One region of the Hahella sp. KA22 genome, then DNA from elsewhere that is predicted to be linked to it. Evidence: predicted binding sites of a transcription regulator. Region 1 holds the regulator's gene; each other region holds the start of a gene.
The links. The regulator PhoB, encoded in region 1, activates phosphate uptake and scavenging genes when phosphate is short. The targets are predictions, from matches to a motif close to TGTCATANNNNTGTCANA.
Positions count from the first base shown of each region.

Region 2: a site for PhoB is predicted at 2,097-2,114, ahead of EUZ85_RS03125 (PhoX family phosphatase). Genes of this name have one in related genera too.
Region 3: a site for PhoB is predicted at 2,868-2,885, ahead of EUZ85_RS12980 (PA1571 family protein). Genes of this name have one in related genera too.

Region 1 is NZ_CP035490.1:1,264,912-1,275,845, reverse strand. It holds gene EUZ85_RS05695 (monovalent cation:proton antiporter family protein) at 1-135, shown strand, start outside; gene ubiA (4-hydroxybenzoate octaprenyltransferase) at 185-1,087, shown strand; gene phoB (phosphate regulon transcriptional regulator PhoB) at 1,227-1,919, shown strand; gene phoR (phosphate regulon sensor histidine kinase PhoR) at 1,976-3,304, shown strand; gene EUZ85_RS05675 (response regulator) at 3,311-4,189, opposite strand; gene cysZ (sulfate transporter CysZ) at 4,305-5,078, opposite strand; gene EUZ85_RS05665 (DUF2971 domain-containing protein) at 5,132-5,947, opposite strand; gene EUZ85_RS05660 (VanZ family protein) at 5,975-6,373, shown strand; gene EUZ85_RS05655 (methyltransferase) at 6,793-7,521, opposite strand; gene EUZ85_RS05650 (mechanosensitive ion channel family protein) at 7,885-8,703, shown strand; gene EUZ85_RS05645 (OmpA family protein) at 8,783-10,069, shown strand; gene EUZ85_RS05640 (aminoacyl-tRNA deacylase) at 10,241-10,768, shown strand; gene EUZ85_RS05635 (ABC transporter substrate-binding protein) at 10,809-10,934, shown strand, end outside.
Region 2 is NZ_CP035490.1:699,340-710,273, reverse strand. It holds gene EUZ85_RS03125 (PhoX family phosphatase) at 143-2,059, opposite strand; gene EUZ85_RS03120 (dienelactone hydrolase family protein) at 2,241-3,101, shown strand; gene EUZ85_RS03115 (DUF2339 domain-containing protein) at 3,105-6,344, opposite strand; gene EUZ85_RS03110 (serine/threonine protein kinase) at 6,616-7,620, opposite strand; gene EUZ85_RS03105 (DUF1566 domain-containing protein) at 7,714-8,469, opposite strand; gene EUZ85_RS03100 (substrate-binding domain-containing protein) at 8,756-10,120, shown strand; gene EUZ85_RS03095 (serine/threonine-protein kinase) at 10,176-10,934, opposite strand, start outside.
Region 3 is NZ_CP035490.1:2,893,639-2,904,572, forward strand. It holds gene EUZ85_RS12965 (elongation factor P hydroxylase) at 1-32, shown strand, start outside; gene EUZ85_RS12970 (DEAD/DEAH box helicase) at 267-1,448, shown strand; gene pdxB (4-phosphoerythronate dehydrogenase PdxB) at 1,479-2,624, shown strand; gene EUZ85_RS12980 (PA1571 family protein) at 2,626-2,826, opposite strand; gene EUZ85_RS12985 (flagellar brake protein) at 3,248-3,943, shown strand; gene htpX (protease HtpX) at 4,035-4,916, opposite strand; gene EUZ85_RS12995 (Dimeric alpha-beta barrel) at 5,150-6,001, shown strand; gene EUZ85_RS13000 (LysR family transcriptional regulator) at 5,993-6,901, opposite strand; gene bla (class A beta-lactamase) at 7,127-8,014, shown strand; gene EUZ85_RS13010 (hypothetical protein) at 8,110-8,577, opposite strand; gene EUZ85_RS13015 (pyridoxal phosphate-dependent aminotransferase) at 8,657-9,871, opposite strand; gene msrB (peptide-methionine (R)-S-oxide reductase MsrB) at 10,096-10,515, shown strand; gene EUZ85_RS13025 (DNA-3-methyladenine glycosylase I) at 10,545-10,934, shown strand, end outside.

The DNA.
Region 1 (10,934 bases):
GATAGTATTCGACGCGGAGATGAGGAATTCTTCGATCCTTCCGGCGATTTTGTTCTGCAGCCCGGCGATACGCTGATTCTGCATGGTTCGGCGGATCAAGTTGAACAGGCGGAAAATAAGTTACTGGGCGGCTGAGCTTGAACACAGTGGCAAACCACATACTAAATCAGGATTCTGTTTGGCTATGAAATCCCAAGGGCGTCCACTTCCATCCCTGGCGGAACAAATCAAGGCGAAATTGCCGGTTTATATCGATCTCACGCGACTGAACCGTCCTATCGGAACCTATCTGCTGCTCTGGCCAACGCTGTGGGCGCTATGGCTGGCTGCTGAAGGCTCCCCCTCCCTCAAGAACCTGTTCATTTTCGTTGTCGGCGTCCTGCTGATGCGTTCGGCCGGGTGCGTCATTAACGACTATGCAGACCGACGTATAGACATGCATGTCGAGCGCACCAAAAGCCGTCCCTTTGCACAGAACCGGGTGACGGAAAAAGAGGCGCTGACCTTGTTCGGCGTTCTGGTCGGGGTCTCTTTCATTCTGGTGCTGTTCACCAACGCCCTGACGATTTACCTCTCAGCCGGAGCGCTGGCGCTGGCTTCAACTTACCCCTTCATGAAGCGCCACACTTACCTGCCCCAGGTCGTACTGGGCGCGGCCTTCGCCTGGGGCATACCCATGGCTTTCGCCGCGGAGCTTGACGCCGTGCCGCAGCAGGCATGGCTGCTGTACACCGCGACAGTGGTATGGACTGTCGCCTATGACACCATGTACGCCATGGCGGACAGGGAGGACGACCTCAAGATCGGGGTTAAATCCACCGCCATTCTATTTGGCGAGGCGGATCGCGCCGCCGTGGCGGGCTTGCAGGTATTAACGTTGGGCATCCTGTTCATGGTCGGCGCGCAATACGAGCTGGGCATTTACTTCCAGGTCTCCCTGATCGCCGCCGCCATGTTGTTTGTGTATCAACAGCACCTGATTCGCGACCGCAGTTCCCAGCACTGTTTTAAGGCCTTCCTCAACAATCACTGGGTTGGCGCAGCCGTTTTTCTTGGCTTGGTTCTGGAGTTTATTTTCCGTCCCTAAAGCCCATTCCGCCAAGCTTACAGCCCGACTGCAAACGGTCGGGCTCATTTCCATCACATTAATTAAGCGCCTGTCATATACTTGTAACAAAACGCCGTTGTAATAATTCGGCAATCGAGTATTCAAAAAGGTGTTTTGCATGGCAAGCAAACAAGTTCTCATAGTGGACGATGAGCCCGCCATCCGGGAAATGATCGCAGTCGCTCTGGAAATGGCTGACTATGACTACCTGGAGGCCGGGGACGCGCGGGAAGCGCATGCATTGATCATTGATCAGAAGCCGGACCTCATACTGCTGGACTGGATGCTTCCCGGCGTCAGCGGCATTGAATTCGCACGCCGGTTAAAGCGAGACCAAAACACCTCGGAAATCCCTCTCATCATGCTCACCGCCAAAACCGAAGAGGACAACAAAGTCCAGGGCCTGGAGGTGGGCGCAGACGATTACATCACCAAACCATTCTCTCCCAGAGAACTGGTCGCGCGCCTGAAAGCAGTGCTGCGCCGCACCGCCGTACAAGGCATGGAAACCCCCATTGAGGTCGAAGGACTCCGCCTCGATCCAGTGTGCCATCGCGTCACCGCCAAAGGCGATGCGCTCAACATGGGCCCCACGGAATACAAGCTCCTGCAGTTCTTTATGACGCATCAGGAACGGGTGTATACTCGCGGGCAGCTTTTGGATCAGGTATGGGGCGGCAATGTCTACGTGGAAGAACGCACGGTGGATGTGCATATTCGACGTTTACGCAAAGCGCTGGAGCCCAGTCATCATCATCTGGTTCAAACCGTGCGTGGGACGGGTTATCGCTTTTCGACCCGAGCGCCATAAGCGCCGCGATCCGTCTTAAAAAATAAATAATTCCAAAAGAAGTATTCATAAAACGCATGCGCAATCACTGGCGTCATTATGTACGGCTACTGGTTTACAGTTTGCTGGGCTGCATCATTGTCGGCCTTATTATCGGTTCAGTAGCCTGGGCGCTGGTGTTCGGTCTCACCGCCTACCTGGGGTGGACGCTCACCCAGGCGTTTCGCATGCACCGCTGGCTGTACCAGGCGAAAATGGAAGACCCTCCCGAGAGCCGCGGATTATGGGGAGATCTATTCGACGGCATTCATCGTCTCCAGGTTCAGCACTATCGTTCCCGCGATCGACTGCAAGCCATGATCGACCGCATCCAGGAATCCACCAACGCCCTTAAAGACGCTGTCGTCATGACCAACAGCGAAGGCGCTATGGACTGGTGGAACCAATCCGCGGAGAAGCTGCTGGGCTTCAAATATCCGACCGACCGGGGCCAGCTGATTTACAACCTGATCCGCACGCCTATTTTCAAGCGCTACTTCACCTCCAAGAAATACCAGGAGCCGTTGATCCTCAACGCCCCCAATAATCCCAACTTGAAGTTACAGTTTCATATCACACTGTTCGGAGAAGACGATCGCCTGCTACTGGTGCAGGATGTGACGCGGCTATACCGTCTGGAAGAGATGCGACGGGACTTCGTTTCTAACGTATCCCATGAGTTGCGCACGCCATTGACGGTCATATCCGGCTATCTGGAGACCCTCATCGACAACGCCGATGAACTGCCTCCTCGCTGGAATCGCGCCTTGAACCAGATGCAGCAACAAGCGCAGCGTATGGAAGCACTGGTCAATGACTTACTGCTGCTTTCCCGCATAGAGAATGACGGCTCCAACTTCAAAGCTACGTTGGTGGATGTGGATAGCATGCTGCGCGCTATCTGCGACGACGCCCGCGCCCTGAGCCAGGAAAAAGGCCACCGCATAGAGCTGAGTCTGGAGAGCAGCGCCGGGCTTACCGGCAACGAAACGCAATTACACAGCGCTTTTTCCAATATCGTTATGAATGCAGTGAAATACACGCCTCCCAATGGCGAGATTCGGGTGCGCTGGTTCGAGGATAAGAAAGGCGTGCATTTCGCCGTCAGGGACAGTGGCATCGGCATTGATCCCCTGCACATTCCCAGACTGACGGAACGTTTTTACCGAGCTGACCCTTCACGGGCTGCAGATACCGGCGGCACAGGGTTGGGACTGGCAATCGTCAAGCATGTCCTGATCAATCATGACGGCGAGCTGGAAATCACCAGCCACATCGGCGAAGGCAGCACCTTCACCTGCCACTTCCCGCGCACTCGCATGGCTTCTGCGGAGGCGTTAGCGGAAGCCGAGAATGTCAGTGATTAACCAGAGTTAGAATTTGGCGATAAACTTGGACAGCGACGCCATCTTATCCGGGTCTTCATCCACAAACCGAATAACGATGCTGATAAAGTCCGTGTCCACCCGCTTCTCCACTGCCTGCAGCATGTGCACGTAGCCGTTAATCCGTTCCAGAGTTTCACCATCGTCGACCTCTATATCCACCACGGCGGGATCAAGAATCATCGGAAACTTCTGCCCCCGTTTGGCGATCACTTTCACTTCAGTCAAAGTAATGGCCTTGATCACACAGGGCAGGTTGAACTCAGCAAATCGAATCTGCGCCAGCGCTTTCTTACCTGACGTTGGGTCCGGCGCTGGTTTTTTAGGAGATGTAGAACCACCAGTCAGCAGGGCTGCACTATCTGCAAACGGGCCCGGCGTCACGGCTGGAGTCGAAGCCTGCTTGGCGCTGTCAGACGCCTGCATCAATACAGAAGCGGAATCGGAGCCCGGACGGGCCGAAGAGGACTTTTCACCAGCAGCGCGTTTAAGCTTGGCGGCCAATTGCTTGTTGACTTTCTGCGCCAGCATTTCAGGACTGAAGGGTTTGCCCAGATAATCGGAAACGCCGCTTTGCACCGCCTCTACCACATGGCCCCTATCCCCCCGGCTGGTCACCATAACGAAAGGCGTCTTCTTGTAGGCGTCTTGTCCACGCGCCCACTGCAATAACTCCAGCCCCGACATTTCCGGCATTTCCCAGTCGCACAGGATGAGATCATAGTGCGTCTTATTCATCAGGATCTGCGCTTTCTTCCCGTTGATGGCTTCTTCCACCGTCACCTGAGGAAAATAGGTTCGCATCGCCCGCTTGACCATATCACGGACGAAACTCGCATCATCAACCACCAACACCTTTAAAGCCATGTCAGAGCTACACTTTCCGTTAATCACATAACTATAAGGCTAGCACTGTCTGACAAAATTCCCACTTTATTCAGTACTTAAGCGGCGGCGTAGCTATCACGCCGCCACAGCAGGATCACCTCACAGCTACGCCGGCGCCAGAAGCGGGGTTCGCTTTAGGTAACTGACCGTGCTCTTCCAGCCAGAATTTAACGCCGCCGGCGACCGCCGCCTGCATGGACACCAAATTCACGATAGGAATCAAAGTGCTGCCCCAAACGCCCAGGCCGAAGCCCAGCGTCCGACTGCGGCGCTCGCGCATGAAACGAATCACGTCATCAATCTTGCGCTTGTTGTTATCCGCAGGGTAGTCCACAAACTCAAGCGCCATGATCCATGAAGAGAACACCGCCCAAAGCAATGGCGACACCAAGTTCACCACAGGGATGAAGCTAAGCAAAAATAACCCCAGCGCACGCGGAAGATAATAAAGGAACTTCTTGATCTCACGCCAGACACTGGCGGGAATATTCATAATCACTTGTTTCCAGGGGGTATCTTCATCCACCTCTTTTCCAGTCAACAACTTCTGCGTCTGTTCCGCCAGCAAACCATAGAAGGGAGCGCCAACCAGTGTGGCGACAAACACAAAGGTGTAAAACACCAGAATGCCCACCAGAATGGCGAAAACCAGCCATACCAACCAGCGCAAGAAAGATAGCCAGTCTGGTAGCCAGCTGACCATGGCGTCCACCCAGCCGGAAAAGTAAGCGCTCATGCCCCAGATGAAGCCTACAAATACCAATATATTGATAATCAAAGGGATAATGACAAAGACCCGCAGCTTGGGATGCTGAATCAGGCGAAACCCTTCCAGCAGGTCGTTAAAACCTTTAGCGAATAATTTCACGCTCTTTTTCCTTTCTGCCTCATACAAAAAAATTGTGATAGCCGCCGTTTAACTCAGTTTAAAGGTTCCGCGCTAAGGCGAAACCGGGACGCGCTCATTTTCATTTGAAATGTACGCAATTGACGGTAGCGCATATCCACCTGTAGCAGATGCGTCAACGCATCTCTTAGCTCAGGGTCCACAGCGCAGCCGAACATGATCGCAGATATGGCGTTGGAGGGAAACTTACAAAGGGACAATGCCTCACCATCCCATAGTATTTGTTTCTGTCCCGTATCCAACGGGCGCAACAAGCGCCACTCACCCTCTCCAGAAAACTCAGTGGAGCACTGAAACAAAGGGCTGAAGCCGAATGCCCCAGTTTGTGGTCTCTCGTCACAATATTCGACTTTTTTGAACGTTTGCGGACTGTCTTGATAGCGCCCGTCCATTAGTCCCGCCTTATCAGGATCTATCTCCAGTGCGACGCCACGATGGCGATCCCCCTGACACCGCCACAGCACAAGGCTTTCAACAGTTTCGAACAGACCAAGCACCCCCAGTGACAGCATAAAACGAGGGTTGAGAAACAAAGGCTCATTTGCGACTCCCTGCAATAAAATGGCTTCTATTTCCTTGCGTTTATGCTTGGCCTGCTGCAGGTAATACTCGAAGGTGACCAGACTGCTCAGCTCCTCGGGAAGCGCGTCATATTGCCGCTTTACTTCCGCCACGAACTCCGCTTGAGTGATATCCCTGACTGGAGCGGCCGCCAAAGGGAGTTCTGGACTCAGAAAAGGATCGTGCAAGCCGTCCAGCCCACGGAAAGGCAATTTGCCTTCTCTCAAGATGGTAATGCTCAGCTTGTCGGCGTACAGATATAATTTCATGTTTTGATGCCCAGGAAGCGCTTTCCCATGTTTAGTTTGTCTCAATTATATAAAAGCTTGATCGTTCTTGGAGGGCATTGGTCCGCCCGTGTCGCCTTCTACGTACTGATGGTGGTGGGCCTGGTCATTGCGCTCACTCCCAACGAGTACACGCCACTGGGGACTGTGAACGATAAAATACGGCATGCGTTTTCTTTCGCCGTAATGAGTGGCATGGCCATGTGGAGTCACCGCAATAGCCGGGTCCTTCATGTTTTTATCGCCATGACTTGCTATGGCCTGCTCATTGAAGGCCTGCAAAGCTTTATTCCCTATCGGGACGGCAGTCTTGGAGATATTGTGGCCAATACTATCGGCATTGCGATTGGCGTGTCCCTGGCGAACTGGCTGGTAGTGTCCGCGCGTCCGCCCAAAGCATCCTACTGAAGCCACCGTCGAGTTTCCCTGGCGAGCAGGCTTCTACAGAAAATGCACTAATGTATTAGTAGTAAGAAATCAGCCCAACATGTTGTGCGAGATATCTCACAAAGCCGTAGGAAATTAGCGGAAGTTACTGTAATCATTACGGATTTACTTGCTGAGACATTTCGTAACACGTTGTTTTATATAACCTTTCTAAAACAGACTGAGTTAAGCGGCGTACCCGCTCTTGAAGATTGTCACAAAAAGGCCATTCGGCCCGAGGTATATTTACAACCGTCAAGGCAGACAAGGAAATGGAATCCAGCCAGGATGGTTTCTTCGCAGGAAGCGAAGGGAAGCAAGGATAAGGAATGATGCTTGAGGGAATTTTTGGAGTTAATCCAGGAATAAAACAGGATAAAGCTGGCGCATAGGATGGCGCTTTACCAAGGAACGGCGGATGGGAATCCAAAACCTATTCCAAATGAGGCGACCTGATTAGTCGCCTTTTTTTCGCCTGGGATATGGCGTCCGCTCTCGTAGATTCTCACTTCATTAAACTCTTCTAACTCATTGAGATCAGGAAACGTTCTGCCAGATGCGGCCTTTTTCAGCTCATATCCAGGCGCAACCAGATTACGCACCCGCGAATCCGCTAACAGCACTTTAGACGCTCTATCCCGCCATTCCGGCAACCATTGCAGGTTGTCTCGGTCGTAGAGAATATCCGCCGCCGTGATCACATCAGGCTTGTTGGCAGACGGCAGCGTCTCACACACCCTCACTTGCACCCCATTCAACGCAGCATTCTCCGCCGCCGCCACTTGCGCAGCCGAATCCAGGTCACAGGCCAGGACGGCCGAGGCTCCCGCCAGCGCTGCGGCAATCGCCACCACGCCGGAACCCGCTCCGATGTCCCACACCGTTTTGCCCGCCACCAGCTCAGGGTGATCGAGAATATATCGCGCCAACACCTGCCCACTGGCCCAGCAAAAACTCCAGTAAGCCGGTTCAGCGACGACAGCCTGCGCCTCCTCATGGGAGAGCGGTCCTTCCATTACCACAGGGTCGAATAAATAAAGATGGATTTCAGGAATAAGCGGCGGCGCGCCCACTCGAAGAGCGCCGCGAGGCAAAGTGCGTTGCAGCAAAGGCAGCAATAAGTCCGACATGAGAAGTTAATCCGCTACTGAACGTAGATTATCGAATAAGACGAAAATTCCAGAAAATAGCGGCCATTATGTCACAAATAGCGCCAAATCGCGGAAATCTGGTTATGAAAACCTTCCGTCATCTCTTGCTTGAAATTTGCGTCAATATTTCGTCACACCTACGGAAATGCACCTATTGCGCGGCTAAGCCCACGATTCTGCGTGTAAAAGCGCTTGGCAGAGCGCCGGCTTCTGCTAGACTAGCGCTGTCTGGCTTCGATGTCCGCACGTTCGCCGTCATCTTTTGCACTGCAAAAACCAACCTCACCTGTCCCAGGTGGCGAGCGCTGACGCATAAGAACTAAAACCGCTAAGGAGTCTTCAATGGAGAACCTAGATCAGTATTTAGATAAAGCTGTCGAGCTGGTGATGGAGTACGCGCCACAATTGCTGCTAGCCATCATTACACTCGTGGTAGGTATGTGGCTGATCAACAAGGCGCTCAAATTCACCGACGATCGCCTGCAGAAAAAGTTTGATCCAACACTCACCAAGTTTGTTCACAGCCTTGCATCAGTTGCCCTCAAGGCGATGTTGCTCGTCAGCGTGGCGCAAATGGTGGGTATTGAAACGACTTCCTTTATCGCTGTTTTAGGCGCCGCCGGCTTGGCTATAGGCCTGGCGCTACAGGGCAACCTGTCGAACTTCGCCAGCGGCATTATGATCCTGGTGTTCAAGCCTTTTAAGGTTGGCGATGTGATAGATGGAGCTGGCTATATCGGTACGGTCAGGGAAATCCAGATCTTCACGACGATTTTGATGACCCCGGACAATCGCCGGGTCATTATTCCCAACTCCAACCTGGCCAATAACCCCTTGATCAACATTGCAGCGGAAGCAACCAGACGAGTGGACATGGTTTTCGGCATCAGCTATGACGACGACATCGACAAGGCAAAAAATATAATTAAGTCAATGCTTGAAGCCGATTCACGTGTGTTGAAAGACCCCGCTCCCGTCATCGCCGTGCTGGCGCTGGCGGACAGCTCCGTCAATATCGCTGTGCGCCCCTGGGTCGTTACTGCCGATTATTGGCCGCTGTATTTCGACATGCATGAGAATGTGAAGAAACGCTTCGACGAAGAAGGCGTGACAATTCCTTTCCCGCAAAGGGATGTCCACATTTATCAAGAAACTCAATAAATCCCTTAATCCCTGTTTTATTTTGGAAAGTTCTCCCGGGCCGGTCTGGCCAGGGAAAAGACTACACTAAGAGGTGGCAATGAAAGCAAAACTACTCCCATCTATTTTACTGATGAGCGCCATCGCTTCCGCGCAACCGGCGTTCGCCGACGGGCGTGAGAAAGGCGCTTACTTCACCGGCCTGCTCGGCTACACATTCTTCGACCATGAGCGTCAAATTGAAGACGATCCGAACCTTGCTGCAGGCTTGGGCTACAATTTCACGCCAGCAATCTCTGCAGAGGTTCTCTTTGGTGGCGCGGATCTCGAAAGAAAACACAACACGGGCTATCTCAATGGCATCTTTTATCGTCTAGACGCCCTATATCACTTCAGCCCAGGCGAAGCTTGGCGTCCATATCTAGTCGGCGGCGTCGGCAACTACGCCTTCAAATATGATGGCGGCGGCAAAGATGAGGAAACTCAATACAATCTGGGCGCAGGCATCAAGCACGCCATCAGCGATTCGATGGACGTGCGCTTTGACGCCCGCGGCGTATATGGCGATGAAGACGAAACCAAAGACGCCATGCTGAACCTGGGCTTCACTTACATGTTCGCCTCCGCCGCGCCTGCTCCTAAGGATAGCGACAGAGACGGCGTATATGATGATGAAGACGCCTGCCCTGGCACGCCTTACGGCGCTAAAGTCGACGTTCGCGGATGCGAGGTGATCGGCGATGCGGACGGCGACGGCGTGACCGATGACAAAGACCAGTGCCCCAACACCAAGGCCGGCGCGCGCGTTGACGCTACGGGCTGTCCTGTTGTCGGCGACGATGACGCAGACGGCGTACCAAACGAAAAAGACCAGTGCCCGAACTCTCCGGCAGCGGCGAAAGTGGACAGCAGAGGCTGCCCTCTGGACACCGACCGTGACGGCATCACCGACGGTCTGGACGCCTGCCCTGACACGCCCTATGGCGCGAAAGTGGACAACCGCGGCTGCCGTATTCAGCTGAGTGAAACGGTCACCATTACACTGAACGTCACTTTCCCCACCAACTCAGCGGCCATTCCAGATGAGTTCGTGGCGGAAGTAGAGAAACTGGCTGAATTCATGCGCCAGTATCCAGACACGAAAGCTGTCGTTGAAGGACACACTGACGATCGCGGTCAAGACGCCTACAACCAGAAGCTGTCTGAGAAACGCGCCAGCGCTGTGCGCCAGATGGTCGTTGAGCGTTTCGGCATCGCGGGCGAGAGAATCTCCAGCGTCGGTTACGGCGAAGCCCGTCCGATTGGCGATAACAACACCGCAGAAGGCCGTAGCGCCAACCGTCGCGTTGTCGCTGTTGTGGAAGCGACCGTTAAAACCAATCAATAACGGCTCATTCGCCGGATAGTCCAAGCAAGGGGAACTCGGGTTCCCCTTTTTATTTTCCCCATCCGTTACCCAGTTCCCAACTTTCAGCCCCTCTGTTTGCTGCAATCACAACTTAATAGGCTATCTTAATTAATAAGAGCGAATGTTTCTTATCCAGGCTGGAGGTGGCTTATGCCTGTACAATCTTTGAAGAACTTCCTCGATGGACATCAAGTCCGATATGTGTCGATACAGCACTCTCCGGCTTATACCGCTCAGGAGATCGCTCAATCCGCGCATATCTGCGGGAAGATGCTCGCAAAAACCGTGATTGTTATGATGGATGGCAAGTTCGCGATGGCGGTTATGCCCGCTACATCGCGTATTCGTTGGGACCGCTTCATGCGCGCGATGGGTACGGATTTCATCGAGTTGGCGGACGAGGAGGACTTCAAAGATCATTTTGCGGAATGTGAAGTCGGCGCAATCCCCCCTTTCGGCAATCTGTACGGCATGTCCGTCTATATGGACGAGCACCTGCGCAATAACGAAGAGATCGCCTTCAGCGCAGGCACTCACAGCGAAATTCTGCGTATGTCTATGAGCGCGTATGTGGATTTGGCGCGGCCGCTAATCATGAATGAAGGGTTCGTTCAGCCCAATAGCCCGCCTCTACAGCGGGTGCGGCAAGGCCGTAAACGCGCCCACAGGCACGCCTGACCCCGGAGCAGTCAATATTCGCCAGCATAGACCGGCAGCGTTGCCGATATACAAATATCTGTCGCTTGTGCTGGCGGCGTTATGGCTGCACGCAGGCTTCGCCAACGCGGAGAAGCCCACGCTGATCCTGGGCGGCCCGCCCTGGCCGCCTTACCTGGATGAAGCC
Region 2 (10,934 bases), 570 kb from region 1:
TTAAGATTACCGGCGCCGGAGAATGGCGTAATCTTCCAAACCATTGGCGAAAACGCTCAATAAATACTCATCCATAAAAAAACCGGCGCTGTTTCCAGCACCGGTTTTCTCGTTACTTTCAGATTATGCGATCGATAATGCGTCAGCTACCGATGCGGCCGCCGCCGGACTTATTGATCGCCACTACGGAAGGACGCGGCGGCAAGTCGTTGCGGAAGTCAGGCCAGCGTGTAGTGGGCTGATCGTAAGTACCTTCTTCGCCGGGGTGTTGCACCGAGCAGAAGAAAGACTGGTTGTCCGGGGTGAAGAAGGGTCCGCACAACTCCGCCTGTAAGGGCGTGCGCAGGAAGTGCTTGGTCAACGCACGCGCTTCGCCGGATACCGCACAGGCCCACACGCCATCGGCGACGCCGTCTTTGTATGCGCCGTCAGTGGCGATCCAGAGATTGCCGTGATTATCGAAAGCGCAGTTGTCCGGGTCGGCGAACCAGCCGTTGGCGGAAATATCCGGGTGATATTTAGCGCCTTCCGTCTGCGGATTGCCGGCGATAATGAACATGTCCCACATAAAGCGATCCGCCGTGTGGTCGCCATCTGGCGGCGTCATTTCGATAATATGGCCGGACTGGTTTTTGGCGCGGGGGTTGGCGGCGTTGGTGTCGCCATCCTTACGCTTGCTGTTATTGGTCAGCATGACGAACACTGAGCCCGTGCGCGGATTCACTTCCACATCTTCGGGACGATCCATGCGGGTGGCGCCAAGCAGATCCGCCGCCTTACGCATATCAATCATGACATCGCCCTGATTGCGGAAGCCGTTGGCCGCGGTCAGCGGGCCCTGGCCGAACACCAGCGGACGCCAGGTCACCAGACCGCCGTCAGTGAACTCCGCCACGTATAGCGTTCCTTCCTCCAGCAGGCGCATATTGGCGGCGCGGTTGCTGGGGTCGTATTTGTTCTTGCTGACAAATTTGTAGACATACTCGAAGCGCTGATCGTCGCCAGTGTAGGCCACCACGTGGTTATCCTTGTTGACGAAGACGTTACACCCCTCGTGCTTGCAACGACCCAGGGCAGTGCGCTTTTGCGGCTTGGAATCGGGATCAAACGGATCAATCTCCACCACCCAGCCTACATGCAAGGGCTCGTTGGGGCTTTTCGCCAGATTCCAGCGATCATAATAGTTGGCCCAGGCGTATTCGTGTTCGCCAGATAAACCGAAGCGCTTGTAGTTTTCCGCTTCTTTGGTTTTGGCGGGATCGCCTTTGAAGTAGTTCTGCACATTTTCTTCAGCTGTTAATACGGTACCCCAGGGCGTGACGCCGCCCGCACAGTTGCCGTAGGTGCCCAGGGTTCTTACTCCGTCCTGAGAAATCGCGGTGCGCAAACGGTCACTGCCGGCGGCGGGACCCGTCATGCGCATTTCCGTTACCGGAGTAATGCGACGGTTGTATTTTGAGCCTTGAACCACCGCCCATTTGCCATCGGTCTTCTTGATTTCGATGATGCTGAGGCCGTGCGCCATCATATCGATATCCGCCTGCGCCTTGCTCATCTGATCCGTCTTCGGCGAACCTGGGAACATCAGCTCGGAAATTGTGTATTCGTGGTTCACAGCCAGCAGGCCGTGATCCGAATTGTCGGAACCCAACGGCAATGACAGGAATCCAACGAAATCGTTGTTGTAGCCAAACTGTTTGGCTTGCGCTTGCGCGCTCTGGTTACGAGGATCAAACGCCGGTGCATCCGCTAACACTTTATCGCCCCAGCTAATCAGGACATCGTGTTCATAACCGGGCGCCACGTGGAATGTTTCGTCCTGTCCATGAGGCAGCTCAGTGAAAGTCAGTTCACCCTTGTCCGAGCCGGCCATGATTGCACTGCAACCAGTCAGAGAAACGCCTGAAGCCGCCGCCCCAGCAGCGAAACCACGCAAAACGCCACGACGGGAAGTCCGCGCCTGCAGGATGTCAAAGAAACTCCGACCCTGCTCAGGACTGGAGGGAATGTCATCAGAGTCTTTTATTTCCCAACCATATTGAGGATGTTGTACAGTCATTTTTTTTACCTTAACAGCGTTGATCCGACAGCACTTTTACTGCAAGTAAATGACAGTTTCGTGAACCACGCCTGTTCCGGCTAAAGATTTTCGTTAGGAAAGCAGTACCCAAAAACAAGCATGCGCCTGGGCTGCGACACATCGCGGACCAACCGCTGAACAACAAGAGAAGGAGCTTTCCATGGAACAAAAGTTCATCCAGCTTTACGACGAATACACACACTCCACCATGAGTCGCAGAACCTTCATTGACCGCCTGACCAGACTGGCCGGCGGGACCACTGCGGCGATGGCGCTTCTGCCCCTGCTGGAAAACAACTACGCACGAGCGGATACCATCGCCAAAGACGACGCGCGCATTATCAGCGAATATGTCGAATACCCAGGCGGCGAAAGCGTCATCCGCGCTTATCTCGCCAAACCCAAAGACACATCCGCACCGCTGCCAGGCGTAGTGATCATCCATGAGAATAAAGGACTGCACCCACACATTGAAGATGTGGCGAGACGGGCGGCGCTGGCGGGCTTCATAGCCCTTGCTCCGGATGGGTTGTCTCCTCTGGGAGGCACGCCGGACGATCAGGACAAAGCCCGCGGTATGATCGCGCAACTGGATGGAGAAAAAACCCGCGTGGATTTTGAGGCGGCGGTAACTTATGTCACAAAACGCGAGGACTGCAACGGCAAAGTGGGTTGCGTCGGGTTCTGCTGGGGCGGCGCCATGGCCAACCAGCTGGCGGCTCATTCTCAAGATCTCGCCGCCGCCGTGGCCTTTTATGGCAGGCAGGTAAACGCCGCTGACGCCGCCAGGATCAAAATCCCGCTGCAACTGCATTATGCAGGTTTGGATGACCGCATTAACCAGGGCATCCCCGACTATCGTGAAGCCCTGGACGCCTCAGGCGCGCGCTATGAGCTGCACATGTACGAAGGCGTCAATCACGCTTTTCATAATGACGCCAACGCCGCGCGCTATGATGCGAAAGCCGCTCAGTTAGCCTGGGAGCGCACCGTCGCCTTCCTTAAACAAGCATTGGTCTGAGGCTTACTCCGCCCCACTTTCCGCTTCCGACGCGGGTGCTTTCTCCGCGTCTTCCCGGGGCGGAACCGGAGCGAAGTAGCCCACCAACAGCAACACTACGCCAACACTGATAAAGGCGACGATACGGGCCACCGTGCCCGTGCCGGAAAGATCGAACAGGAACAGTTTGGCGACTACCGCCACCATCAAGCCGCCGCCGACCATCCACACCGAGCGATGCGCCCTGCGCGCGCCGACCAGCATGCACAGCATGCCCGCAATGCTCCACAGCAGACTCATGCCGCTCTGCACCACGATGGACGACACCATGTCATCGAAGCGGTAAGGGATAGCCAGACTGAAATGGAAAGCGCGGAACAGGGACGCGTTGAGCCACAGGAAGCAAAACGCCGCCACCACGCCGTATGAGGCGACTCTTTGTTTAAGTGCATCCAGCGCGCCATGGCGACGCACTTCCGTCCACAACACCCACAAGGCCAGCAGGTTCACCAGATCAAGTGGGTTCAACAGCGCCAGCCCCTTATTCGCTGGAGCAACTATGTTACTCCACAACATCCACAACCCAACGCTCGCCAGCAAGGCGCGAGGGAGCCATTGCAACAGTTCCTGCGGGTAGCGCGCAAACGGCCAGACCGAGGACATGCCGCGCCGCAGAGCCAGCAACGCCAGAGCGGGAACCAATCCCCATATCGCCTGCCCAGCCATGGTTTCAGGGTCATATTCGCCGGTGATTTCAAAATGAATCTGCCAGGTGACCGCGAATACCAGAGCGAATAACATCACGCAATGAAACAGGCCTATTGGCGCACGTACGCGATCCTGCATCAGGCGCAGGTATCCGAAATGCGCCGCCCACGCCACTGGGTACGCTAACCAGCCGGCGTTGGCGTATAACGCCCGGTATTCCAGCACATAAATGAACAAAACAAATAATATCGCCGGAGCCAGCAATAGCGCTGGGTAAGCCGCCGTCGTCCATTGGAAACGCAGGTATGAGAGCGCAAAGGCGCCGGTGAAGAACGTGTAGAACAGCAGAAACGCCGACGCCTCCATCGCTGACGGATACTGCTCAATAGCCTCGGTTCCGCCCGCCAGCGACCCTAAGGCCACCGCCACGCCCAGCACCAGAGCATTGACCATTTCCGCCGGCGCAAAATATCGATGCTGCTCGCCGCGCCTGCCGAAAATCCCCGCCCACAACGCATACGCCACCAACGTCATGGACGCCAGGAAGTCCGCGTTCAGCCACGCAATAGTGCGTGCGTCTACTTGATAGTGGGTAAAGAGGTAAACCACTCCAATGACAAAACTCGCCATCGCCAACCAGGGCAAATGCGGCGAACGCCATCTTCCCGCAAAGAACTGACAGGCCATCGCCGTCAACACCGTGAACAGACTGCCAGCTATCGGCAGGTGCGTATCGGCGATGTGGCGATGAATCTCAAATAGACCGCCCGCCATCCACCATGCATAAGCCCACAGAGACAGAATAATCGGAGCCCACTGCACTTCCTGACGCAACAGGCGATCCTGATAACGCGTCGCAATGCGAGCAGTGAGGCCGCCTGCGATGGTCACCAGCAAAGCGCCAATAAAGTCAGCGTTCAACACAAACCATTGCGGTTCCTGGGATGGCGGCTCCGTGAGATACATAGCGCCGCCGAACAGCATCAATCCCAATCCGGAAAAGCGCGGCAGCAGTCGCTGTTGGCGCGCGCCTACCCAAAACAGGGCGACGCCTTCCACCGCCCACAGCGCAGAGGTAACGCGCCCGTCGAAGGCGAGAGGAATCGCCAGAGTGAGAAACGCAACCGTCAGCGCCAGATAGCATTCATACAACAAACGCATTTGAGGACGCGCGCGCACCAGCAAACTCAAGGTCAGATAGAAAATACCAACGCCTGCGCTGCTCCAGGCCATAGCGTATTGCGTGTCCTTAACCATCAACGACTGTAGGGCGATAAACACCGTAGGCGTCCCGAACACCAGGGTTCCATCCACCAGGCCCTTCAAATTGGGGGGCTGACGCGAGGCGAACAGCAGGGCGATCAAGCTATACATCACCGCGAAAGCGATCAGGAAAGGCTCGGTGGAATGGAAGAACATAGGGGTGTAATACTGCGCGCCCCAAACCATGCCAATGCCAAAGGTGAAAACAAACCCCAGCCAGTTCAACGTGCGCCAGGACTTAAACCAGGCGATGGCGGTAACGCCCAGATTGAGAAGCAAATAGTAAGTAAACAGCTCCACATGGGAGCCCTGCCCGGTAGAGGCCAGAATGGGCGCAGCGAAACCGCCTATGACGCTGACCGCCGCCAGCGCCTGTGCGTTTTGCAAGACAGCAATCAATACGCCGCAACACACCACCGCCACCATCAATGAGAAGCTGGTCAGTGAAGAAAGTAAGCCATGCAGGCGGAAAGCGGCGAAGATAGTGATGTACAAAAGGCCAATGGCGCCGCCTTGCATAATGAGGCCATAGCCCTGGTTTTTGCGACGCAAGCGCCAGCCGATGGCGAACATGGCGGCGGCGCCCGCCGCCACGCCCAGATAACGCAGCTCCAGAGGAATAACCACTTTTTGCGACGCGTATTTCAGTAGAAACGCCACGCCGAAAAACAGAATAATGACGCCCACCCGCACGACAATATTGCCGCCGGTGAAATAGTTGGTCACCCAGGCCACCAGCTTATCGGCCAAATTGGGAGGCGCCGGCTCAGCAGGCGTGGGACGTAGAGGTTCAGGTTGAGCAACCTCAGCAGGCGCCGCCGGCGCAACGACAGGTTCTTCCTGCGCTGGCTCAGTTTCGGTCATGGCCAATGGTGTAACAGGCGCCTGCTCCATCGCGACTGCCGGTGCAGGAGACGGCTCTATATCCAGTTGCAGGTCTCTGATATCAAGGGAAATATTTTCCTCTTCTTTGACCTCATCCAACGTATTCACGTTTTCCGTCACAGTGTTCGGGGCAGAGGTCGAGGCCGTCGCCATCGGTTGCGACGAGGTCGCTGTATTCAGGTTTGAGGCGAGAGGGATTTCCACCCTTGGCGGCGGCGCAGCGACAGGCTCAGAACGGGCCCTTTCAAATGCGCTGACTTTTTTCTCCAGCTTTTGCACTTTCATCTGTAAGCGATGGAAGCTGGCCGCCAAAGCGCCCAACGCAGCGCCCATCAATGCGCCTCCGAAGGACTGCAACGCGGCTCCGCCGACCACCGCGCCGACTATCAGAAGAATAAGAATGTCCATGCTGACCACGCACCTTGAATAGTTTTAAGAGCAAAACTGAATCGCCGATTTGAACTCACCGTCCGCGCGCCGCATCTACGCAGGCAAATAGCGCAAAGCAACGTTTTTTTCTTTTACATCAATTATTAACGGTAGAGCTGATTTCAGCCATCTCTCAACATGTAGGAGCGTTGAAAAAAGCGGAAGCTGAAACCGGAAAGTGTCGGATTCCGCCATGCGAGGTATCGGGTTTCAATACCTACATGGCGATACAATCTGACTGGATCGCGCTTTAGCGAACCTGATAGGAAGGGAGTCGTAAAGGCTCTTCGTTTAACGCCGCAAGTTGCTCACGCAGCTCCAGTATATGATCTCCCCAATAACGCGCAGAGTTGAACCAGGGAAAGTTGCGCGGAAACGCGGGATCGCTCCAACGACTGGCCAGCCAGGCGCAATAGTTCAACATGCGTAACGTGCGCAACGCTTCAACCAGTCTCAGTTCAGAAGGACGGAAATCATAGAATTCGTTATAACCCTCGACGATCTCCACCAACTGCGCAGTGCGGTTGGGACGGTCGCCGGAGAGCAACATCCAAAGGTCCTGTATGGCCGGCGCCATGCGGGTATCGTCAAAGTCCACGAAATGCGCCGCATCGTCACGCCACAGCATGTTGCCTACATGGCAATCGCCATGAGTGCGGATATAAACAAAGTCGCCGCCATCACCGATGATTTCTTCCAGCGCCTGCAATAAATCACGCGTCAATGAATCATAGGAAGAGCGTAGTTCACTGGGAACGAATTGTTCCTGCACCAACGCCACCGCGTCGCGGCCAAAACTTTGCGTATCGATGCGCGGACGATGCTGGAAGGGCTTGACCGCTCCCACCGCGTGAATACGGGCCAACAGACGACCCAAGGTCAGCAGGCTGTCGAAATTATCCAGTTCCGGCGCATGGCCGCCTTTGCGGGGAAACAGAGAGAAGTGAAACTCTCCCGCCTGCGGCAGCGTTCCTCCATCGTTCAGGCGGAGCGGCGCCACCACGGGCAGCTCCGCCTCCACCAGTTCGTAACAGAACTCATGTTCTTCGAGAATTTGCTCCCGGCTCCAGCGATTTGGCCGGTAGAATTTGGCGATCAGAGGATCGGCGCCTTCAACGCCTACCTGATAAACGCGGTTTTCGTAGCTATTAAGGGCGAAAATACGTCCGTCGCATAAATAGCCCTGGCTCTCGACGGCGTCCATGATAAATTCGGGGGTTAAAGCATCGAAAGGATGTGTGTTCGGCGCAGTCATGTTGAGATCCTGTATCCAAGTGCGCCCAACATATCAGATCTGAACCGGTTCAGCGATAGTGAACCTTACCCACATGGAGTCGCGTTAGCGCCTTTAGCGAACGGGTCCGGATGTGAGCCGGAGGTGATGCGCCAAACGCTTTTCAGCGATGTAGGGAAAGCCATTATTAAAGTCCACGGACCAGGCCAGCGTCCTCGCCTTTTCCACTTCCGTCGAGGTCCAGTAATTGCCGGAGATGGTGTTGGGAAAGAAGTCCGTATCAATATCCGGATAATAACGGGTGGGGTGCTCCAAGGTCCGCAGCTCCGCCGCCTCAGGCAGACGCCAGTCGGACGCGCCGCACAGACTGATCTCCCGCACTTCCCTCACGTAGGCTGCGGTATCGCATTCAGAATACAGGCACAGTCCACGGTTATAGACGCTACCTCCCGGCGGCGGCGCGTCTGGCTCCGCATCTGCGTCCGGCAAGTCGCCTTCCCGCGCCCACGAGTAGGTGTGCTCGGCATCCTGCAAACCACCGTCAGTGCGCTTCACTTCCCACAAAAGCCCGGTACTGCGGTCAAGTACGCAGGACCACTCCCCCGCCTCTGGCGACAGCTCTGCACCGCCGGCGTCTATTTTAACGAATCGTGGACCTTCCTCCACACCAGCAGGAGCATGCTCCTGTTCGCCCGAGCCATTTACAGTATTGGGTAGTTCTGGACTCTCCTGACCAGGCGCTAATGTCTCGCCCTGAAGTGAGTCTTCCGGGGTATTGAAGATATACAACAACGCGGCGATCAGCGCCGCCAGTAGCAGAATCGCGCACAACACTTCCAGAAACGTGGCCCAAGCAACCGATCGACGCATATCAGGCTCAACTCATATTCAGCAAGCAGGAGATTCGTCCCCGAGCATAACCTATACCCAAACTAGTATGGAATCTCAGAGAAAGTACGCTTGTTACCTATCATATTTTATTCATTTATCTGAACTATACTTCCTCGTACGTTCATGGCGAAGCTGAAACAATGCGGCTTCCAACTTGGAACCTTTTGTTACAGTTCTGTCATATTTCTGTCATAAATACTTAATAGTATCAACGCTCCTTTCCAACCTGACACACTGTTCTTTTCAAATGAGAGATATAAAAATTGTGCGCGCACGTCGGTTCACCGCTTTCATAAGCTTGGCGCTAATCTTCGCCAGTCTGCGTGTCTATGCGTTAACCCCATTCAGTCAGGAAGACGTCCCCACAAAAGGATATTTATTCGAAGTTCATGGCTCCAATACTATTGGCGCCGCCCTGGCCCCGGCTCTGGTAAAGCGCTACCTAGAGGAGCGTGGTGCGCAGAACGTCACGGTGAAAAGCGCCGGCAAAGAAAATGAAGCCATCGTCAGCGGTACCGTGCAAGGCAAAACCATCGCCGTCAAAGTCGCCGCTCATGGCTCCAGCACCGGTTATAAAGCATTGAAATCCGGAGAGGCGGATGTTTGGGCGTCATCCCGTCCCGTCAAAGACTCCGAAGCGCAGGAGCATAAGAAGCGCGCGGATCTGAAAGCGCTGGATTCAGAGCACGTCATCGCCGTTGACGGTCTGGCCATACTGGTGCATCCACGCAATCCGGTGAAGTCCCTCACCACCACTCAGGTAGCGGAGCTGTTTTCCGGCAAAATCAACAACTGGAAGCAGGTCGGCGGCCCGGATATGGCGGTGACCGTTTACGCTCGTGACGAAAGTTCAGGCACCTGGGATACTTTCTCCAGCTTAGTGCTCGGCGATGCTTACAAGCTGGTGAAAACCGCCAAACGTTATGAATCCAACGATCAGTTGTCCGACGACGTCAGTAAAGACCGCGGCGCTATTGGTTTCAGCGGTTTCGCTTCCGTGCGCAGCAGCAAAGCGTTGGCCATCGCCGAGGCGAACAGTCCCGCCATTGCGCCGGATCAACTCAGTCTGGCGACGGAAGACTATCCCCTGGCCCGTCGCTTGTTCTTCTACACCAGCGGGCGTCCGAATAAAGCCGCCATTGATGGGTTTATCCACTTCACACACTCCGCCATGGGCCAGGACATTGTCGCGGACAGCGGCTTTGTTTCTCAGAATATTTTGGAAGTCGACCCCAAGCTGGATAACAGCGTCCCTGAGTCTTTCCGCCAGTTAACCCGCAACTACAATCGGTTGACGGTGAACTTCCGTTTCGCCGCAGGACGTAGCAAGCTTGATAACAAAGCCCAGCGCGATCTGGAGCGATTATTGGAGTATTTGCGCCAAAGCGGTCGCTCACCAGCAGATCTGATGCTGATTGGTTTCGCGGACAAAAGCGGAGATGAGTTGCGCTCGCAAATGGTGTCTGAGCTACGCGCTAACGCAGTCAACCGGGCGCTGAAAGAACGCGGCGCAGAGGTCAAAGCGGTAACCGGTTATGGCCAGTACATGGCTGTCGGCGCCAGCGGCGGCGTGCATGGCGCAAGCCGTAACGGACGAGTGGAAGTCTGGGTGCGCAAAGACGCGAAATAACAGCCCATCGCCGCTGCTCAACAGCGGCGATTCTGCTTCTTTTGATCTGTTCGCGTTAGATGGATTTACGCGCCTTGGAGATAAACTGGGTGCGTTCCGACTCGTCTGGAATGCTGTTGGCCAAGTCCTTGAACAGCGTTTCCATATCCGATGAGCTTTTCACCGATTTACGCACCAGCCGCGAAGCCAGTGGGCCGACATGATGCGCCAATAACTGGGTCAGCTTCTGCAAGGTTTCGCCACTCAACGTCAACGGACCAGCCTGTCCTGGCCTGATGGACGAACGCGAGCCAATGGTGGTGATGCGCGATGCGCCACTGCCGGTGGTTTCGCTGGGCATGGAACGAATCCCGGTGCGATTCAACGTACTGAGGAAATTACGTCGCTCGGCTTCATTGGGAATATGACGGGAAAGTTTCTCAATCATCTCCTGTAGGCTCGTCGAGGACGCGGCGGCATTGCGAATCATATGGTGCGCCACCGGCCCCAGAAACGGCGCCAGCGTCTGGCTCAAAATCAGAGACACTTCCGGCGACAGCGCGATCTGGGAACTTGACGCAGAGCTGTAGGTGGAAGGCTGGTCCGCCTGACGACCGGCGAAAGTAACCTTGCTTTGTATCACCGTCGCGGCAAGATCATTGAGATCCGGCACATACACCTGGTTAGGCGCCAGCAGCGTCTTCAAGGCGATAGCGAATTCCTGCCCGGTTTCATATCGGTCTTTCGGTTCTGCGGTCAATGCTTTCGCTAACAGACTGGAGAAAGCGCGATCCAATTGCACCGGCAGCGTGGGACTGTCGGCGATGAATTGCAG
Region 3 (10,934 bases), 1.6 Mb from region 1:
GACTGTCTCTGTTTGCACTGGATAAGATATGAATGTTTGCGGAGATCCCGGAATAACCCAAATAAGCGGTGCGCGATGGAGCGTCCGCGGATAAGCTTCTCAATATCCCATTCACTGAGCTTTTCGCGAAGAGCGGGCGGTTGGCGAATGAGGCGTTGGCGGGCTTGTTTTAAACAACTTATTGCAAACATTGCAGGTCCAGTCGCCCATCGCATAAAGTATGTGGTTTGGACTACGTCGGTTTGCCGGGAATATCTTCAAAAATCATGACAGTTAGTGATCAAACGACGGATAACGCCGTCCTCTTTTCTTCTCTGAATTTACATCCAAAACTTGAGCAGGCTATTCGCGATCTGAATTTTGAGCGCTGCACTCCGATTCAGGGGCAGACGCTGCCGCACACGCTGCAGGGAGTGGACCTGATCGGTCAGGCGCAGACAGGCACCGGCAAGACCGCCGCGTTCCTGATCACCATTCTACAGCGACTGGTTTCCAACCCGATCCCAACGGAAGAGCGTTTCTCCAGTGAGCCGAGAGCATTGGTGGTGGCGCCGACACGGGAACTGGCGCTACAGATCGAGAAAGACGCCTGTGCGCTCGCGAAACACCTGAAACTGAACATCATTTCCGTCATTGGCGGCACGCAGTTGGATCGCCAGCGCAGAAAGCTGCGGGACGAAGCCGTGGATCTGCTGATCGCCACGCCGGGCCGTCTGCTTGATCATCTCACCAGCGCCGACATTTATCTGGATCAGGTGGAGGTGCTGGTGCTGGACGAAGCGGATCGCATGCTGGACATGGGTTTCATTCCCGACGTCAAACGCATTGTCCGGGCGACGCCGAGAGAGCGGCAGACTCTGCTGTTCAGCGCGACCTTCAGCGAAGACATCAAAAATCTGGCGCGGCGCTGGACTGAAGAACCGGTGGAAGTCATGCTGGCGGTGGATCACCTTCCCGCCAAAACCGTGGATCAGCGCGTTTACATGGTGGAAAGCAGCGCCAAGCGCAAGCTGTTGGTGAACCTGCTGAAGGACAGTGAAACCCGTCGCGTGATCGTATTTTGTAACCGCCGCGACGAAACCCGCAGTCTGTCGGAAGCCTTGAATCGCCATTCCATCAAAAATGAGCTGATATCCGGCGAGCTACCCCAGCAGAAACGTGTGAAGACGCTGGAACGCTTTCGTAAAGGCGACTTCCGTGTGTTGGTCGCCACTGATGTCGCGGGCCGTGGTCTGCATATCGATGGCGTGACTCACGTAGTCAATTACAATCTTCCCGACGACCCGGAAGATTACGTTCACCGTATCGGACGCACCGGGCGCGCAGGCGCGACGGGCGTCTCCATCAGCTTCGCCTGTGAGGATGATTCCTTCCTGATTCCGGAACTGGAGAAATACCTGGGTCATGAGCTGGCTCTGATTCACCCGGATGATGATTTACTGCAGTAGCCGAGCATACCGACCAAGAGGAAAGGGAAGATGAAAATAGTTGCAGATGAGAATATTCCGCTACTGCAGCCGTTTTTCGGATCAATGGGAGAAATTCATACTCTTCCGGGACGTGAAATCAGCAACGAGCACCTGCGTGACGCAGATGTGCTGCTGGTGCGCTCCGTGACCAGGGTGGACGAACGCCTGCTGGAAAATACCGGCGTGAAGTTTGTCGGCTCCGCCACTATTGGTTGCAACCACGTCGACATGGACTACCTCACTTCTCGGGGGGTGGGGTTCAGTAATGCGCCAGGCTGCAACGCCAGCGCAGTGGTCGAGTATGTGGTGAGCTGTCTGTCCGTCCTTAGCGAACAGTTGGGTTTCGAGCTGGAAGACAAGACCGTGGGCATTATCGGGCGCGGTGAAATCGGCGGGCGTCTTGAACGCGCGCTGACCTTGCTGGGGCTTGAGGTGAAATCCAACGATCCTCCCAGAGAAGCTGCTGGAGAGCAGAATCTGTTTCCCTTGGAAGAGGTATTGCAGTGCGACATTATCACGCTGCACACGCCGTTGACGGATTCAGGTCCCTACCCAACGCAGGGTTTGCTGAACGCGGCGATGATCGAGAATCTGCGTTCGGACCAGATCCTGATCAACACCTGTCGCGGCGAAGTGATCGACGAAGCTGCGCTTAAGGGTCGACTGCAGAGAGGGGATGGCCTGACCGTTGCGCTTGACGTTTGGAACAACGAGCCCGCTATTGATGTGGAGCTGGCGATGCTTTGCCACTTCGCTACGCCGCATATTGCGGGCTACACACTGGATGGGCGCACGGCGGGAACAGAGATCATATATCAACACCTGAGCCGCTATCTCGGCTTGCCGGTAAGGCACAAACTGGGGCAGTTTTTGCCCGAGCCGCCGCTGCGCAGAATGGCGTTTTCCTCTGGAGTAGATCCAGACTGGGCGTTGCACACGGCGATCAGAGCAAGTTATGACGTGCGCCACGATGATAGTCAGCTGAAGCGCACCTTGCGTCTGGATGCGCCCATACGGGCGCAAGAGTTTGATCGTTTACGCAGAGAGTATCGCGTGCGCAGAGGGTTTGATCGCATCAAGATTGAACTCAAGGGCGGCAAAGCGGATCTTCTGGCCACCCTGAGCGCGGTTGGGTTTAACCTCAGCTCGAAATAGCTCAGCCCTTCTGCCGCTGGCGCATATTCATGTGCTGGCGGCTCCACGGATTCCAATTATCCTCCATTGCTTTCAGCGCCTGCTGAATCATTGCCTCAGTGATGGGGATCTCTTCGCCGTTTTCCGTAATGATGGCGGCGCCGTTCATGCGTTCGTCGTCGCCAGTCTCGCTTGCCGATTTACGCCAGTTGTTCGCTTGCATTTGCCCGGACCTCCAGAGTTTGCACCAGCCTAAACTTGTCTCATGACGATCCCGTGACACGAGATGGACATCTGTTTTCGGCGTTTTTGCTCTCGGCAGACGTCCTTATATCTAAAATTAGCCCATGGCGTCAGCTTGAGCCATCAGGCTCAGGAAGGCTCTCCCAAGGCATTATCGATAGAAAATGCGAAAAAGCTCGAAAAGTGGACGATAATATATTGAAAGGCAAACCAACCTGAATTGGCGCTTATTTGTGAATCATTGCAAAAAAATGACTATTCGGGCTCACAAGCAGCGACAGACGGTCGATACTAAACTGTCGAAATTATCGTCACGGAAAGAGGCGATCAATCCATTCCGGCATGAATAAAGGCGTTACAATGTAGACGTCGCTGGATACTAGTCTTGGAGAAATGGCTGAGTGGGTGATAAAGCAGCGGTGTATTCTCCCAAGGATGTGGAAATACCATTTGAAAAGCTGGGACTGCAAGTTGGCGATCCTTTGCATCTGGAGAGCATGGACCAGAGTGCGCGCTATCATGTGCGGTTAATCGGGTTTGTGCCTGGACAAAGCGTAATGGTCACAACGCCTGTCGTGGATGGCAAACAGTTGATTTTGAAAAAGGATCGCCCGTTCACCGTGCGCTCTGTAGCGAAGAATAAAGTGTGCGCTTTCACCAGTCAGGTCAAGCACATGGCGCTTCAGCCGTTCGCCCATGTCCATCTGGAATACCCCAAAGAGCTTTTGGCGCTGCAAGTACGCAATGCTGAACGACTCAAGGTCGAAATTCACACTCAGGTCAACAGCGACTTCGATACTGGCTTGGGCGACTGGCCGAAAGAGGCTGTGATTATCGATATCAGTAAGACCGGCGCCGGGGTGAAATCCATCGTAAAGCTGGGGGACGCCGGAGAAGAAGTGATTCTGCGTTTCGCTTTGACGGTGGCGGATATCACCAAAACGTTCAACGTCACCGGCATTATTCGCAATCGCACCATCATGGATCAGGATGATGCGCCTTTCAGGTATCTATATGGCGTGCAGTTCACCGGGTTGTCTGATGCGGCGAAAATCGTCATCAGCGGCTTTGTGCATGAGCTGCAATTGTCCAAGTAATCAATCTGATGTCGCTTGGATGCATAGAGCGAAACGACAAAGCCCGGTGTCTAAACCGGGCTTTTTTGGTTGAGCTGAGCTTTAACGGTTCTTAACGATTGGCGGCAAGAGCGGCGATACGCTCATCCAGGGGAGGGTGGCTGGAGAACAGGGCTTTAAAACCCTGTTTGACTCCCTCGGTTATGCCAAAAGCGGTCAGCGTGTCAGGCATTTCATTCGGCGACTGCGTCTCGGCTTTCAAGCGTTGCAGCGCCGCTATCATGGCTCCAGAACCCGCCAGTTTGGCGCCCATGGCGTCGGCGCGGAACTCCCGTTTACGGGAAAACCACATGACAATAATGGATGCGAGAATGCCCAGCACTATTTCAGCAAAAATAGTGGTGATGAAAAAGCCGATGCCGTGACCGTTTTCATTTTTGAAGACCGCCTTGTCGACAATGTTGCCAATTATTCGAGCGAAGAACATCACGAAGGTGTTGATAACGCCCTGTATCAGCGCCAGGGTGACCATGTCGCCATTGGCGACATGCCCGATCTCATGGGCCAGTACGGCGCGAATTTCATCTTTGCTGAAGCGGCGCAATAGCCCTTCGCTGACCGCCACCAGAGCGTCATTTTTGTTCCAGCCTGTCGCGAAGGCGTTGGACTGTTGGGCGGGGAAAATCCCCACCTCCGGCATCTTGATGCCCGCTTCGCTGGAAAGCTCTCTCACTGTGTCCAGCAGCCAGCGCTCCACCGCGTCACGGGGCTGCCCGATCACTTGGGTGCGGGTGGACATCTTCGCCATCCACTTGGACAGGAAGAGCGATATCATCGCGCCGCTCATGCCGAATACGGCGCAGAAGATAAGAAGCGAGGTGAGATTCAGTCCGCTGCCCTGCAAATAGGGTTCAACCCCCAAAAGCCGCAACGTCACGCTCGCAACAAGCACTACAGCAATGTTGGTTGCCAGAAACAGTAGAATCCTGAACATAGTCGCCTCAAACTAAAGGGATAAGCCTACTGGGAAAATATGTTTCGGGTGGGGGAAAATCAATAAACCAGGGATTAAAGATTATTAACCGATCAGGGTGCGGAATACGCTTTTTAAAACGTAAAGCTCTAAAGATGGGCAAGTGTAAGAGAGGGGCGTTTTTCAACGAGGTTTTCGCCATTGTTCGTGGCGCAAAAAAGTGGATTGAGGTTTGATTAGGGAGTGGAAGGAGCGTGACGGTTTCGATTTTTCTGGATGATGCATGTGAAGAGCTGGAGAAGCGGGCGGAGGGGGAAAAGGTCGCTCTGGTGTTTCATTTGAAAATAAAGCGCGGCGAGGCGTATCTGAGTTGGCTGCGAGAGAGTGTGAATCGGTGCGGAGGCGAGCGGTTGTTCCGTGTGCAGGCGGACCCGGTCGCAAGGGAAGGGATGTGGCTGGATGAAATTCTGATTGATGAGTTTCCTTCGCCCAAGGCTGCGTTGAATTTTATGGCGACTCATGGCGAAGCTTTACGGAGGCATTGTGAGTCGTGGGCGGTACTGGCGGTGGTTCCTGAGTCGCCTTGGCTGTTTCGGATGGTGAGATGGATGTCCGGGCTGATTCAGGTGTTTAAAGGCGTTCGTGATACGGGGACGCCCGCTGCCGGTTGGGCGGCTGAAAACGCGGCGATTTGGCCTGATAAGGCTCAGATGGAGGTTGCTCGAAGTCAAAACCTGGATGCGCCCTTGTTTGTCTACAACCTGAATAAATACAAAGCGATAGCGGAGTATCAGGAGGGAGCAGAGCCCGAGCCTTCCGTTAGCGGCAAGGAGGCCTATGATCGCTACGCCAAATTGGCTGGATTTGAACTCATGCGGCGAGGCGCGTTTCCTGTATATGGCGGAACGCCGATCTGTTTGTTGGCGGGAGAGCCGGACTGCATGCTGCAGGATAGCTGGGATAAATTTATTTTTGTTCGTTATCCGCAGAGAAGGAATCTACTGACTACGATAGAAGGCGATGCGTTTGGTGAGAGCCAGAAGCATCGCGATGCGGGACTGGCGCGAGTGGCGATATTCATGGCCAGTCCGGTTGGCTCAGGCTGACCCTTGCTCCTTGCGGGACAGATTCTCCGTTTCCACACGCTGCGTTATCCAACCTTGAAACGCATCCATTGCTGGCGTTGGCGCTCGGGACTTCAGTCGCGTCAACCAGTACCCGCCTTCTGAAATGAAGCAAGAAAATGGCTGTTGAATAGCGCCAGAGGCGAGGTGGCGGGCGAACATCAGTGGTGGCGCCAGCGCCACGCCCACCCCCTGCAGGGCGGCTTCCATCATGGCGATGGAAGAATCGAAAACAATGCCCTTTATCAGGTTAGCCGGTTGCGCCATGCCGGCGGCGGCGAACCAGTTGCTCCATTCGTTGGCGCGATAGGATCGCAGTAGTGTGTGTCCGCTCAAATTCTCCGGCGTACGCAACGTTTCCGCCAGGGCGGGGATGCATAAAGGCGTTAATGGCGCTTCGAAAAGCGGTGCGGCGTCGACGCCATGCCAGGCGCCGTCCCCAAACCGGATGGCGTAATCCAGGCCTTCCGCAGCGATATCCACACGGTTGTTATTAGTCGACAGGCGTATTTCCACAAAGGGATGTTGCTGCTGGAAGTCCGCCAGCCTCGGCAGCAACCATCCCACCGCGAAGGTTCCCACTACACCCAACGACAGTACTTCGCGAACTTGGCCCCCTTCAAGTCGGGACAACGCCTCTGACATACGGTCGAACGCCTGATTGACGGTGGGTAGCAGCGCTTCGCCTTCTGGTGTGATCATGAGTCCGCGGGGCAGGCGTTTGAACAACTTCACGTTGAGTCGTTCTTCCAGCACTTTGACCTGGTGGCTGACGGCGGCCTGAGTGACGCAAAGTTCAATGGCGGCCTGGGTGAAGCTCAGGTGTCGCGCGGCTGCTTCAAAAGCTCGGATGGCGTTAAGAGGAAGGTGTGGTCTGGCCATGTATGCCCAAATTTTATTTATAGCTAATGCAAAAATTGGTCGTTTGTTCTCAATTCCTCTGAATCATAAGCTATCGATCCCTAAGCGTTAAGGGCTTCGTCGCTGGTTTGGTATAAATATAATTTGTGCTTGCAAGCCAAACCCTTTTTCTACGGTTGATAGATCAACGCTTAGTCACTTCATTCAACATGGCGAGTAATCTTGGAGATACTTATGAGTTTTTTGGTGACGCGTCGTCGTTTGGCGGCGTTACTGGGATCAGCGTGCGTAGGCGGTCTATTGATGCTTTCCGGCGTCAGCGCAGCGGCGGATAAGCCTGTTCAGTTGGAAAAGGTTTTTGCGAAACTGGAAGATCGGTTGGGCGCGCGCATGGGGGTGATGGTGCTGGATACGCAGACCGGTCGGACCTGGGAGCAGCGCGGACAGGAGCGTTTTCCTTTGTGCAGTACATTTAAAGTGCTGGCCTGTGCGGCGTTGCTGGCGAAAGTGGACGCCGGTGAGGAAAATCTGACGCGCCGCGTACAGATTCAAGCCAGGGACATCGTGACCTATTCTCCTGTCACCAAAGACCGTATCGGCGGAGAGGGAATGACTCTGGGAGAGTTGTGTCATGCGGCCATGACCAAAAGCGATAACACCGCAGCCAATCTGGTGCTGAAAGCGGTCGGCGGTCCGCCCAAATTGACGGAGTATCTGCGTGGTCTGGGGGACGAAATCACCCGTCTGGATCGGTGGGAAACTGAACTGAACGAGGCAACGCCGGGCGACCCGCGTGATACGACCTCGCCAGCGGCGATGGCGTCTACGTTGAGGAAGCTGTTCTTGGATTCTCCGCTGTCGCCCGCGTCCCGTCAGCAACTGACCAACTGGTTTCTCGCCAACGAAACTGGCGACGCCAAGCTGCGCGCAGGTTTGCCGCAAGACTGGCGCATCGGCGATCGCACCGGCGGCGGAGCCTATGGCTCCACCAACGACGTGGCGGTGATCTGGCCAACGGGGCGCGAGCCTTTGATTGTGGCCGTGTATATCACAGAGACGGAGGCGGCTTTTGACGATCGCAACAAGACGATTGCCGATGTCGGTCGGGCAGTAGGGGCGGCGTTTCAGCCCTGAAGTCGGGATCGTTAAAGCGAATGTTCAAAACAAGGGTAAACCGGGTTTACCCTTGCGTATCTGGCGAGCTCAAAGGAGATGGCGCCTAAGTGCTATCAGGGTTGCGCAGGTGCAAACAGGATGCACTGCATGAGTTCCGCCAATTGCGTGGAGGTCGCTTTATGCAGTGCTTTCTTTATGAGCTGGATATTGCTCATGGCGGTATTGGGCATGGCGTCGCCGCTTTCTTCCAGAGCTGTGATGAAGCGTTGCAGGGTCGGCGAGACTACCTGATTGACAGCCAGACTGTTGAGTTTCAAAAAGGCCGGCTGAGTCAGCACCGCCTGATCGATGGCTTCCTGCCTGATGGTGTCCACAAAGCGAATCAGCCCCTCTTCCGACAGCCAGATCATGGCGGCGAAACAGGCCTGATGTCGCACACTGTGCAGCCCGAACTCGTCCGGCGTGTCCGCGCCGGAAATATCCTCCACAAAGACGGCGCTTTTGCGGGGAAAAGAGTTATAGAGCTGAATCAGGACCTTGGCTGCGTCCTTGTAGAACTCTTCTATGTGTATTTCTGGCACAATTCAATTCTCGGTTAGTTCGCTATTTCTCTATTCAGGCGGACGCTTACCGGAGCGCGTCCGCCGCAAAGGCGACGAATTACTGTTCGTAGCCTTGCAGGAAGTGGCTGATACGGCCAACCGCGCCCTCCAGTTCATCCACCCTCGGCAGGAACACCAGACGAAAATGCTGCGTGTCCGGCTGATTGAAGGCGGAGCCCTGAACGATCAGGATGCGCTCCTGCCGCAACAGATCCAGCACCATTTTTTCATCATTGTGGATGGTCAGTACCTTGGGGTCTATTTTAGGGAAAAGGTACATGGCGCCGCGAGGTTTGACGCAACTGACGCCGGGGATCTGCGAAATCAGATTGTAGGCGGTGTCACGCTGCTCCAGCAGACGTCCGCCCGGGGCCACCAGGTCGTTGATGCTCTGGTAGCCGCCCAATGCGGTTTGAATACCAAGTTGCGCTGGCACGTTGGAGCACAGACGCATGGAGCTGAGCATGGTCAGGCCTTCAATGTAGTCATGGGCGCGCAATTTGGCTCCGCTGACGATCAACCAGCCGGCGCGATAGCCCGCCGCCCGATAGTTCTTGGACAGGCCGTTGAAGGTCAGGAACAACAGATCGTCCGCCAATGAGGCGATACAGGTGTGCTCTGCTTCATCGTAGAGAATCTTGTCGTAAATCTCGTCGGCAAGGACGATCAGGCGATGGCGGCGCGCCAGCTCTACGATTTGCTGCAACAATTCCCGGGAATAGACGGCGCCGGTGGGGTTGTTGGGGTTAATAATGACGATCGCCTTGGTGCGCTCGGTAATCTTGCCTTCGATATCCGCAATGTCCGGGAACCAATCTGACTGCTCATCGCAGCGATAGTGGACGGCGCGACCGCTGGACAAAGTAACGGCGGCGGTCCACAGGGGATAATCCGGCGCGGGGATCAATACCTCGTCATTGGTGTTCAGCAACGCCTGCATCGCCATGACGATCAGCTCGCTGACGCCATTGCCCAGGTAAATATCCTCGATATCCACGTTGGCGATGCCGCATTGCTGGGTGTAATGCTGCACCGCCTTGCGCGCGGCGAACAGACCTTTAGAATCCGCATAACCTTGCGCATGGCTGAGGTTGTAAATAACGTCCTGCTGGATCTCTTCCGGAACGTCAAACCCGAATGGGGCGGGGTTGCCGATATTGAGTTTCAGGATTCGATGGCCTTCTTCTTCCAGGCGTTTTGCTTCCTGGAGCACTTGTCCACGAATTTCATAACAGACGTGGAGCAACTTATTTGATTTCTTGATTTCATGCATACTTAAACCGCTGCCGGGAACTGGCCTATAAGAAACATATATATAGAACATAAAAGGGGGCTGCGTATTATTCAATTGATGTCCCCATAATTACAAGCGGGATGCGGAAAGTCGCATATCGCAGCCTTGTGTCGGCGCCAGGGGCGGAACAATTCAGCGCCGCCTGCGTCAAAGTAAATGGAATATCGTTCAAGCGAGCAGAGAGTAATTGAGTCGGAGGTCTTATGGATAAAGTAAAGAAAAGCGACCAGGAGTGGCGTCAACAACTAACGGATGAGCAATATCGGGTGACCAGAGGCAAGGGGACGGAGCGTCCTTTCACTGGCGAGTATTACGACACGAAAGACGCGGGCGTGTATGTTTGCGTCTGCTGCGGCGAGCCGCTGTTCACCTCGGAGAATAAATATGATTCCGGCTGTGGCTGGCCCAGTTTTTGGGCCCCGATGGACAAAGAAAGAATCACGGAAGAGATGGATATGAGCCATATGATGGTGCGCACGGAAATCCTGTGCAGTAAGTGCGATGCGCACCTGGGGCATGTTTTTGACGATGGTCCGCAACCCACCGGGCAGCGCTACTGTGTGAACTCCGCTTCACTGCGCTTTCATTCCGCTGACGGCGACGCCAAACAGGAAGACGAATAACCGGCGCTCGGCGTCTCAGGAGAATTATCGTGAAATTTGCAGATCGGCTGGCGGCGGTGCGGGACCGCTTCGGCTCCGACGAGGCCATGCGCGCTGCGTTATCGGTAGCGGCGGATGCGGAGCAACTGACGCAACAGTCCGACGCTTACTATCTTTCCAATATCAGTCGGCGGATATTTCGCGCGGGGCTGAAACACAGTTTTGTCGACTCTCGCTGGCCGGCTTTTGAAGAAGCGTTTTTCGGCTTTGAGCCGGAGAAAGCGGAGCTGTTGTCGGAATCCGACCTGGATGAGCGTATGAAAGACGCCCGGCTTATCCGGCATTGGGGCAAGATGTGCTCGATTCCTTATAACGCCGCGATGGTGAGAGAAATCTCCCGCGTCCATGGCGGTTTCGGTTGTTTTCTTGCTGAGTGGCCG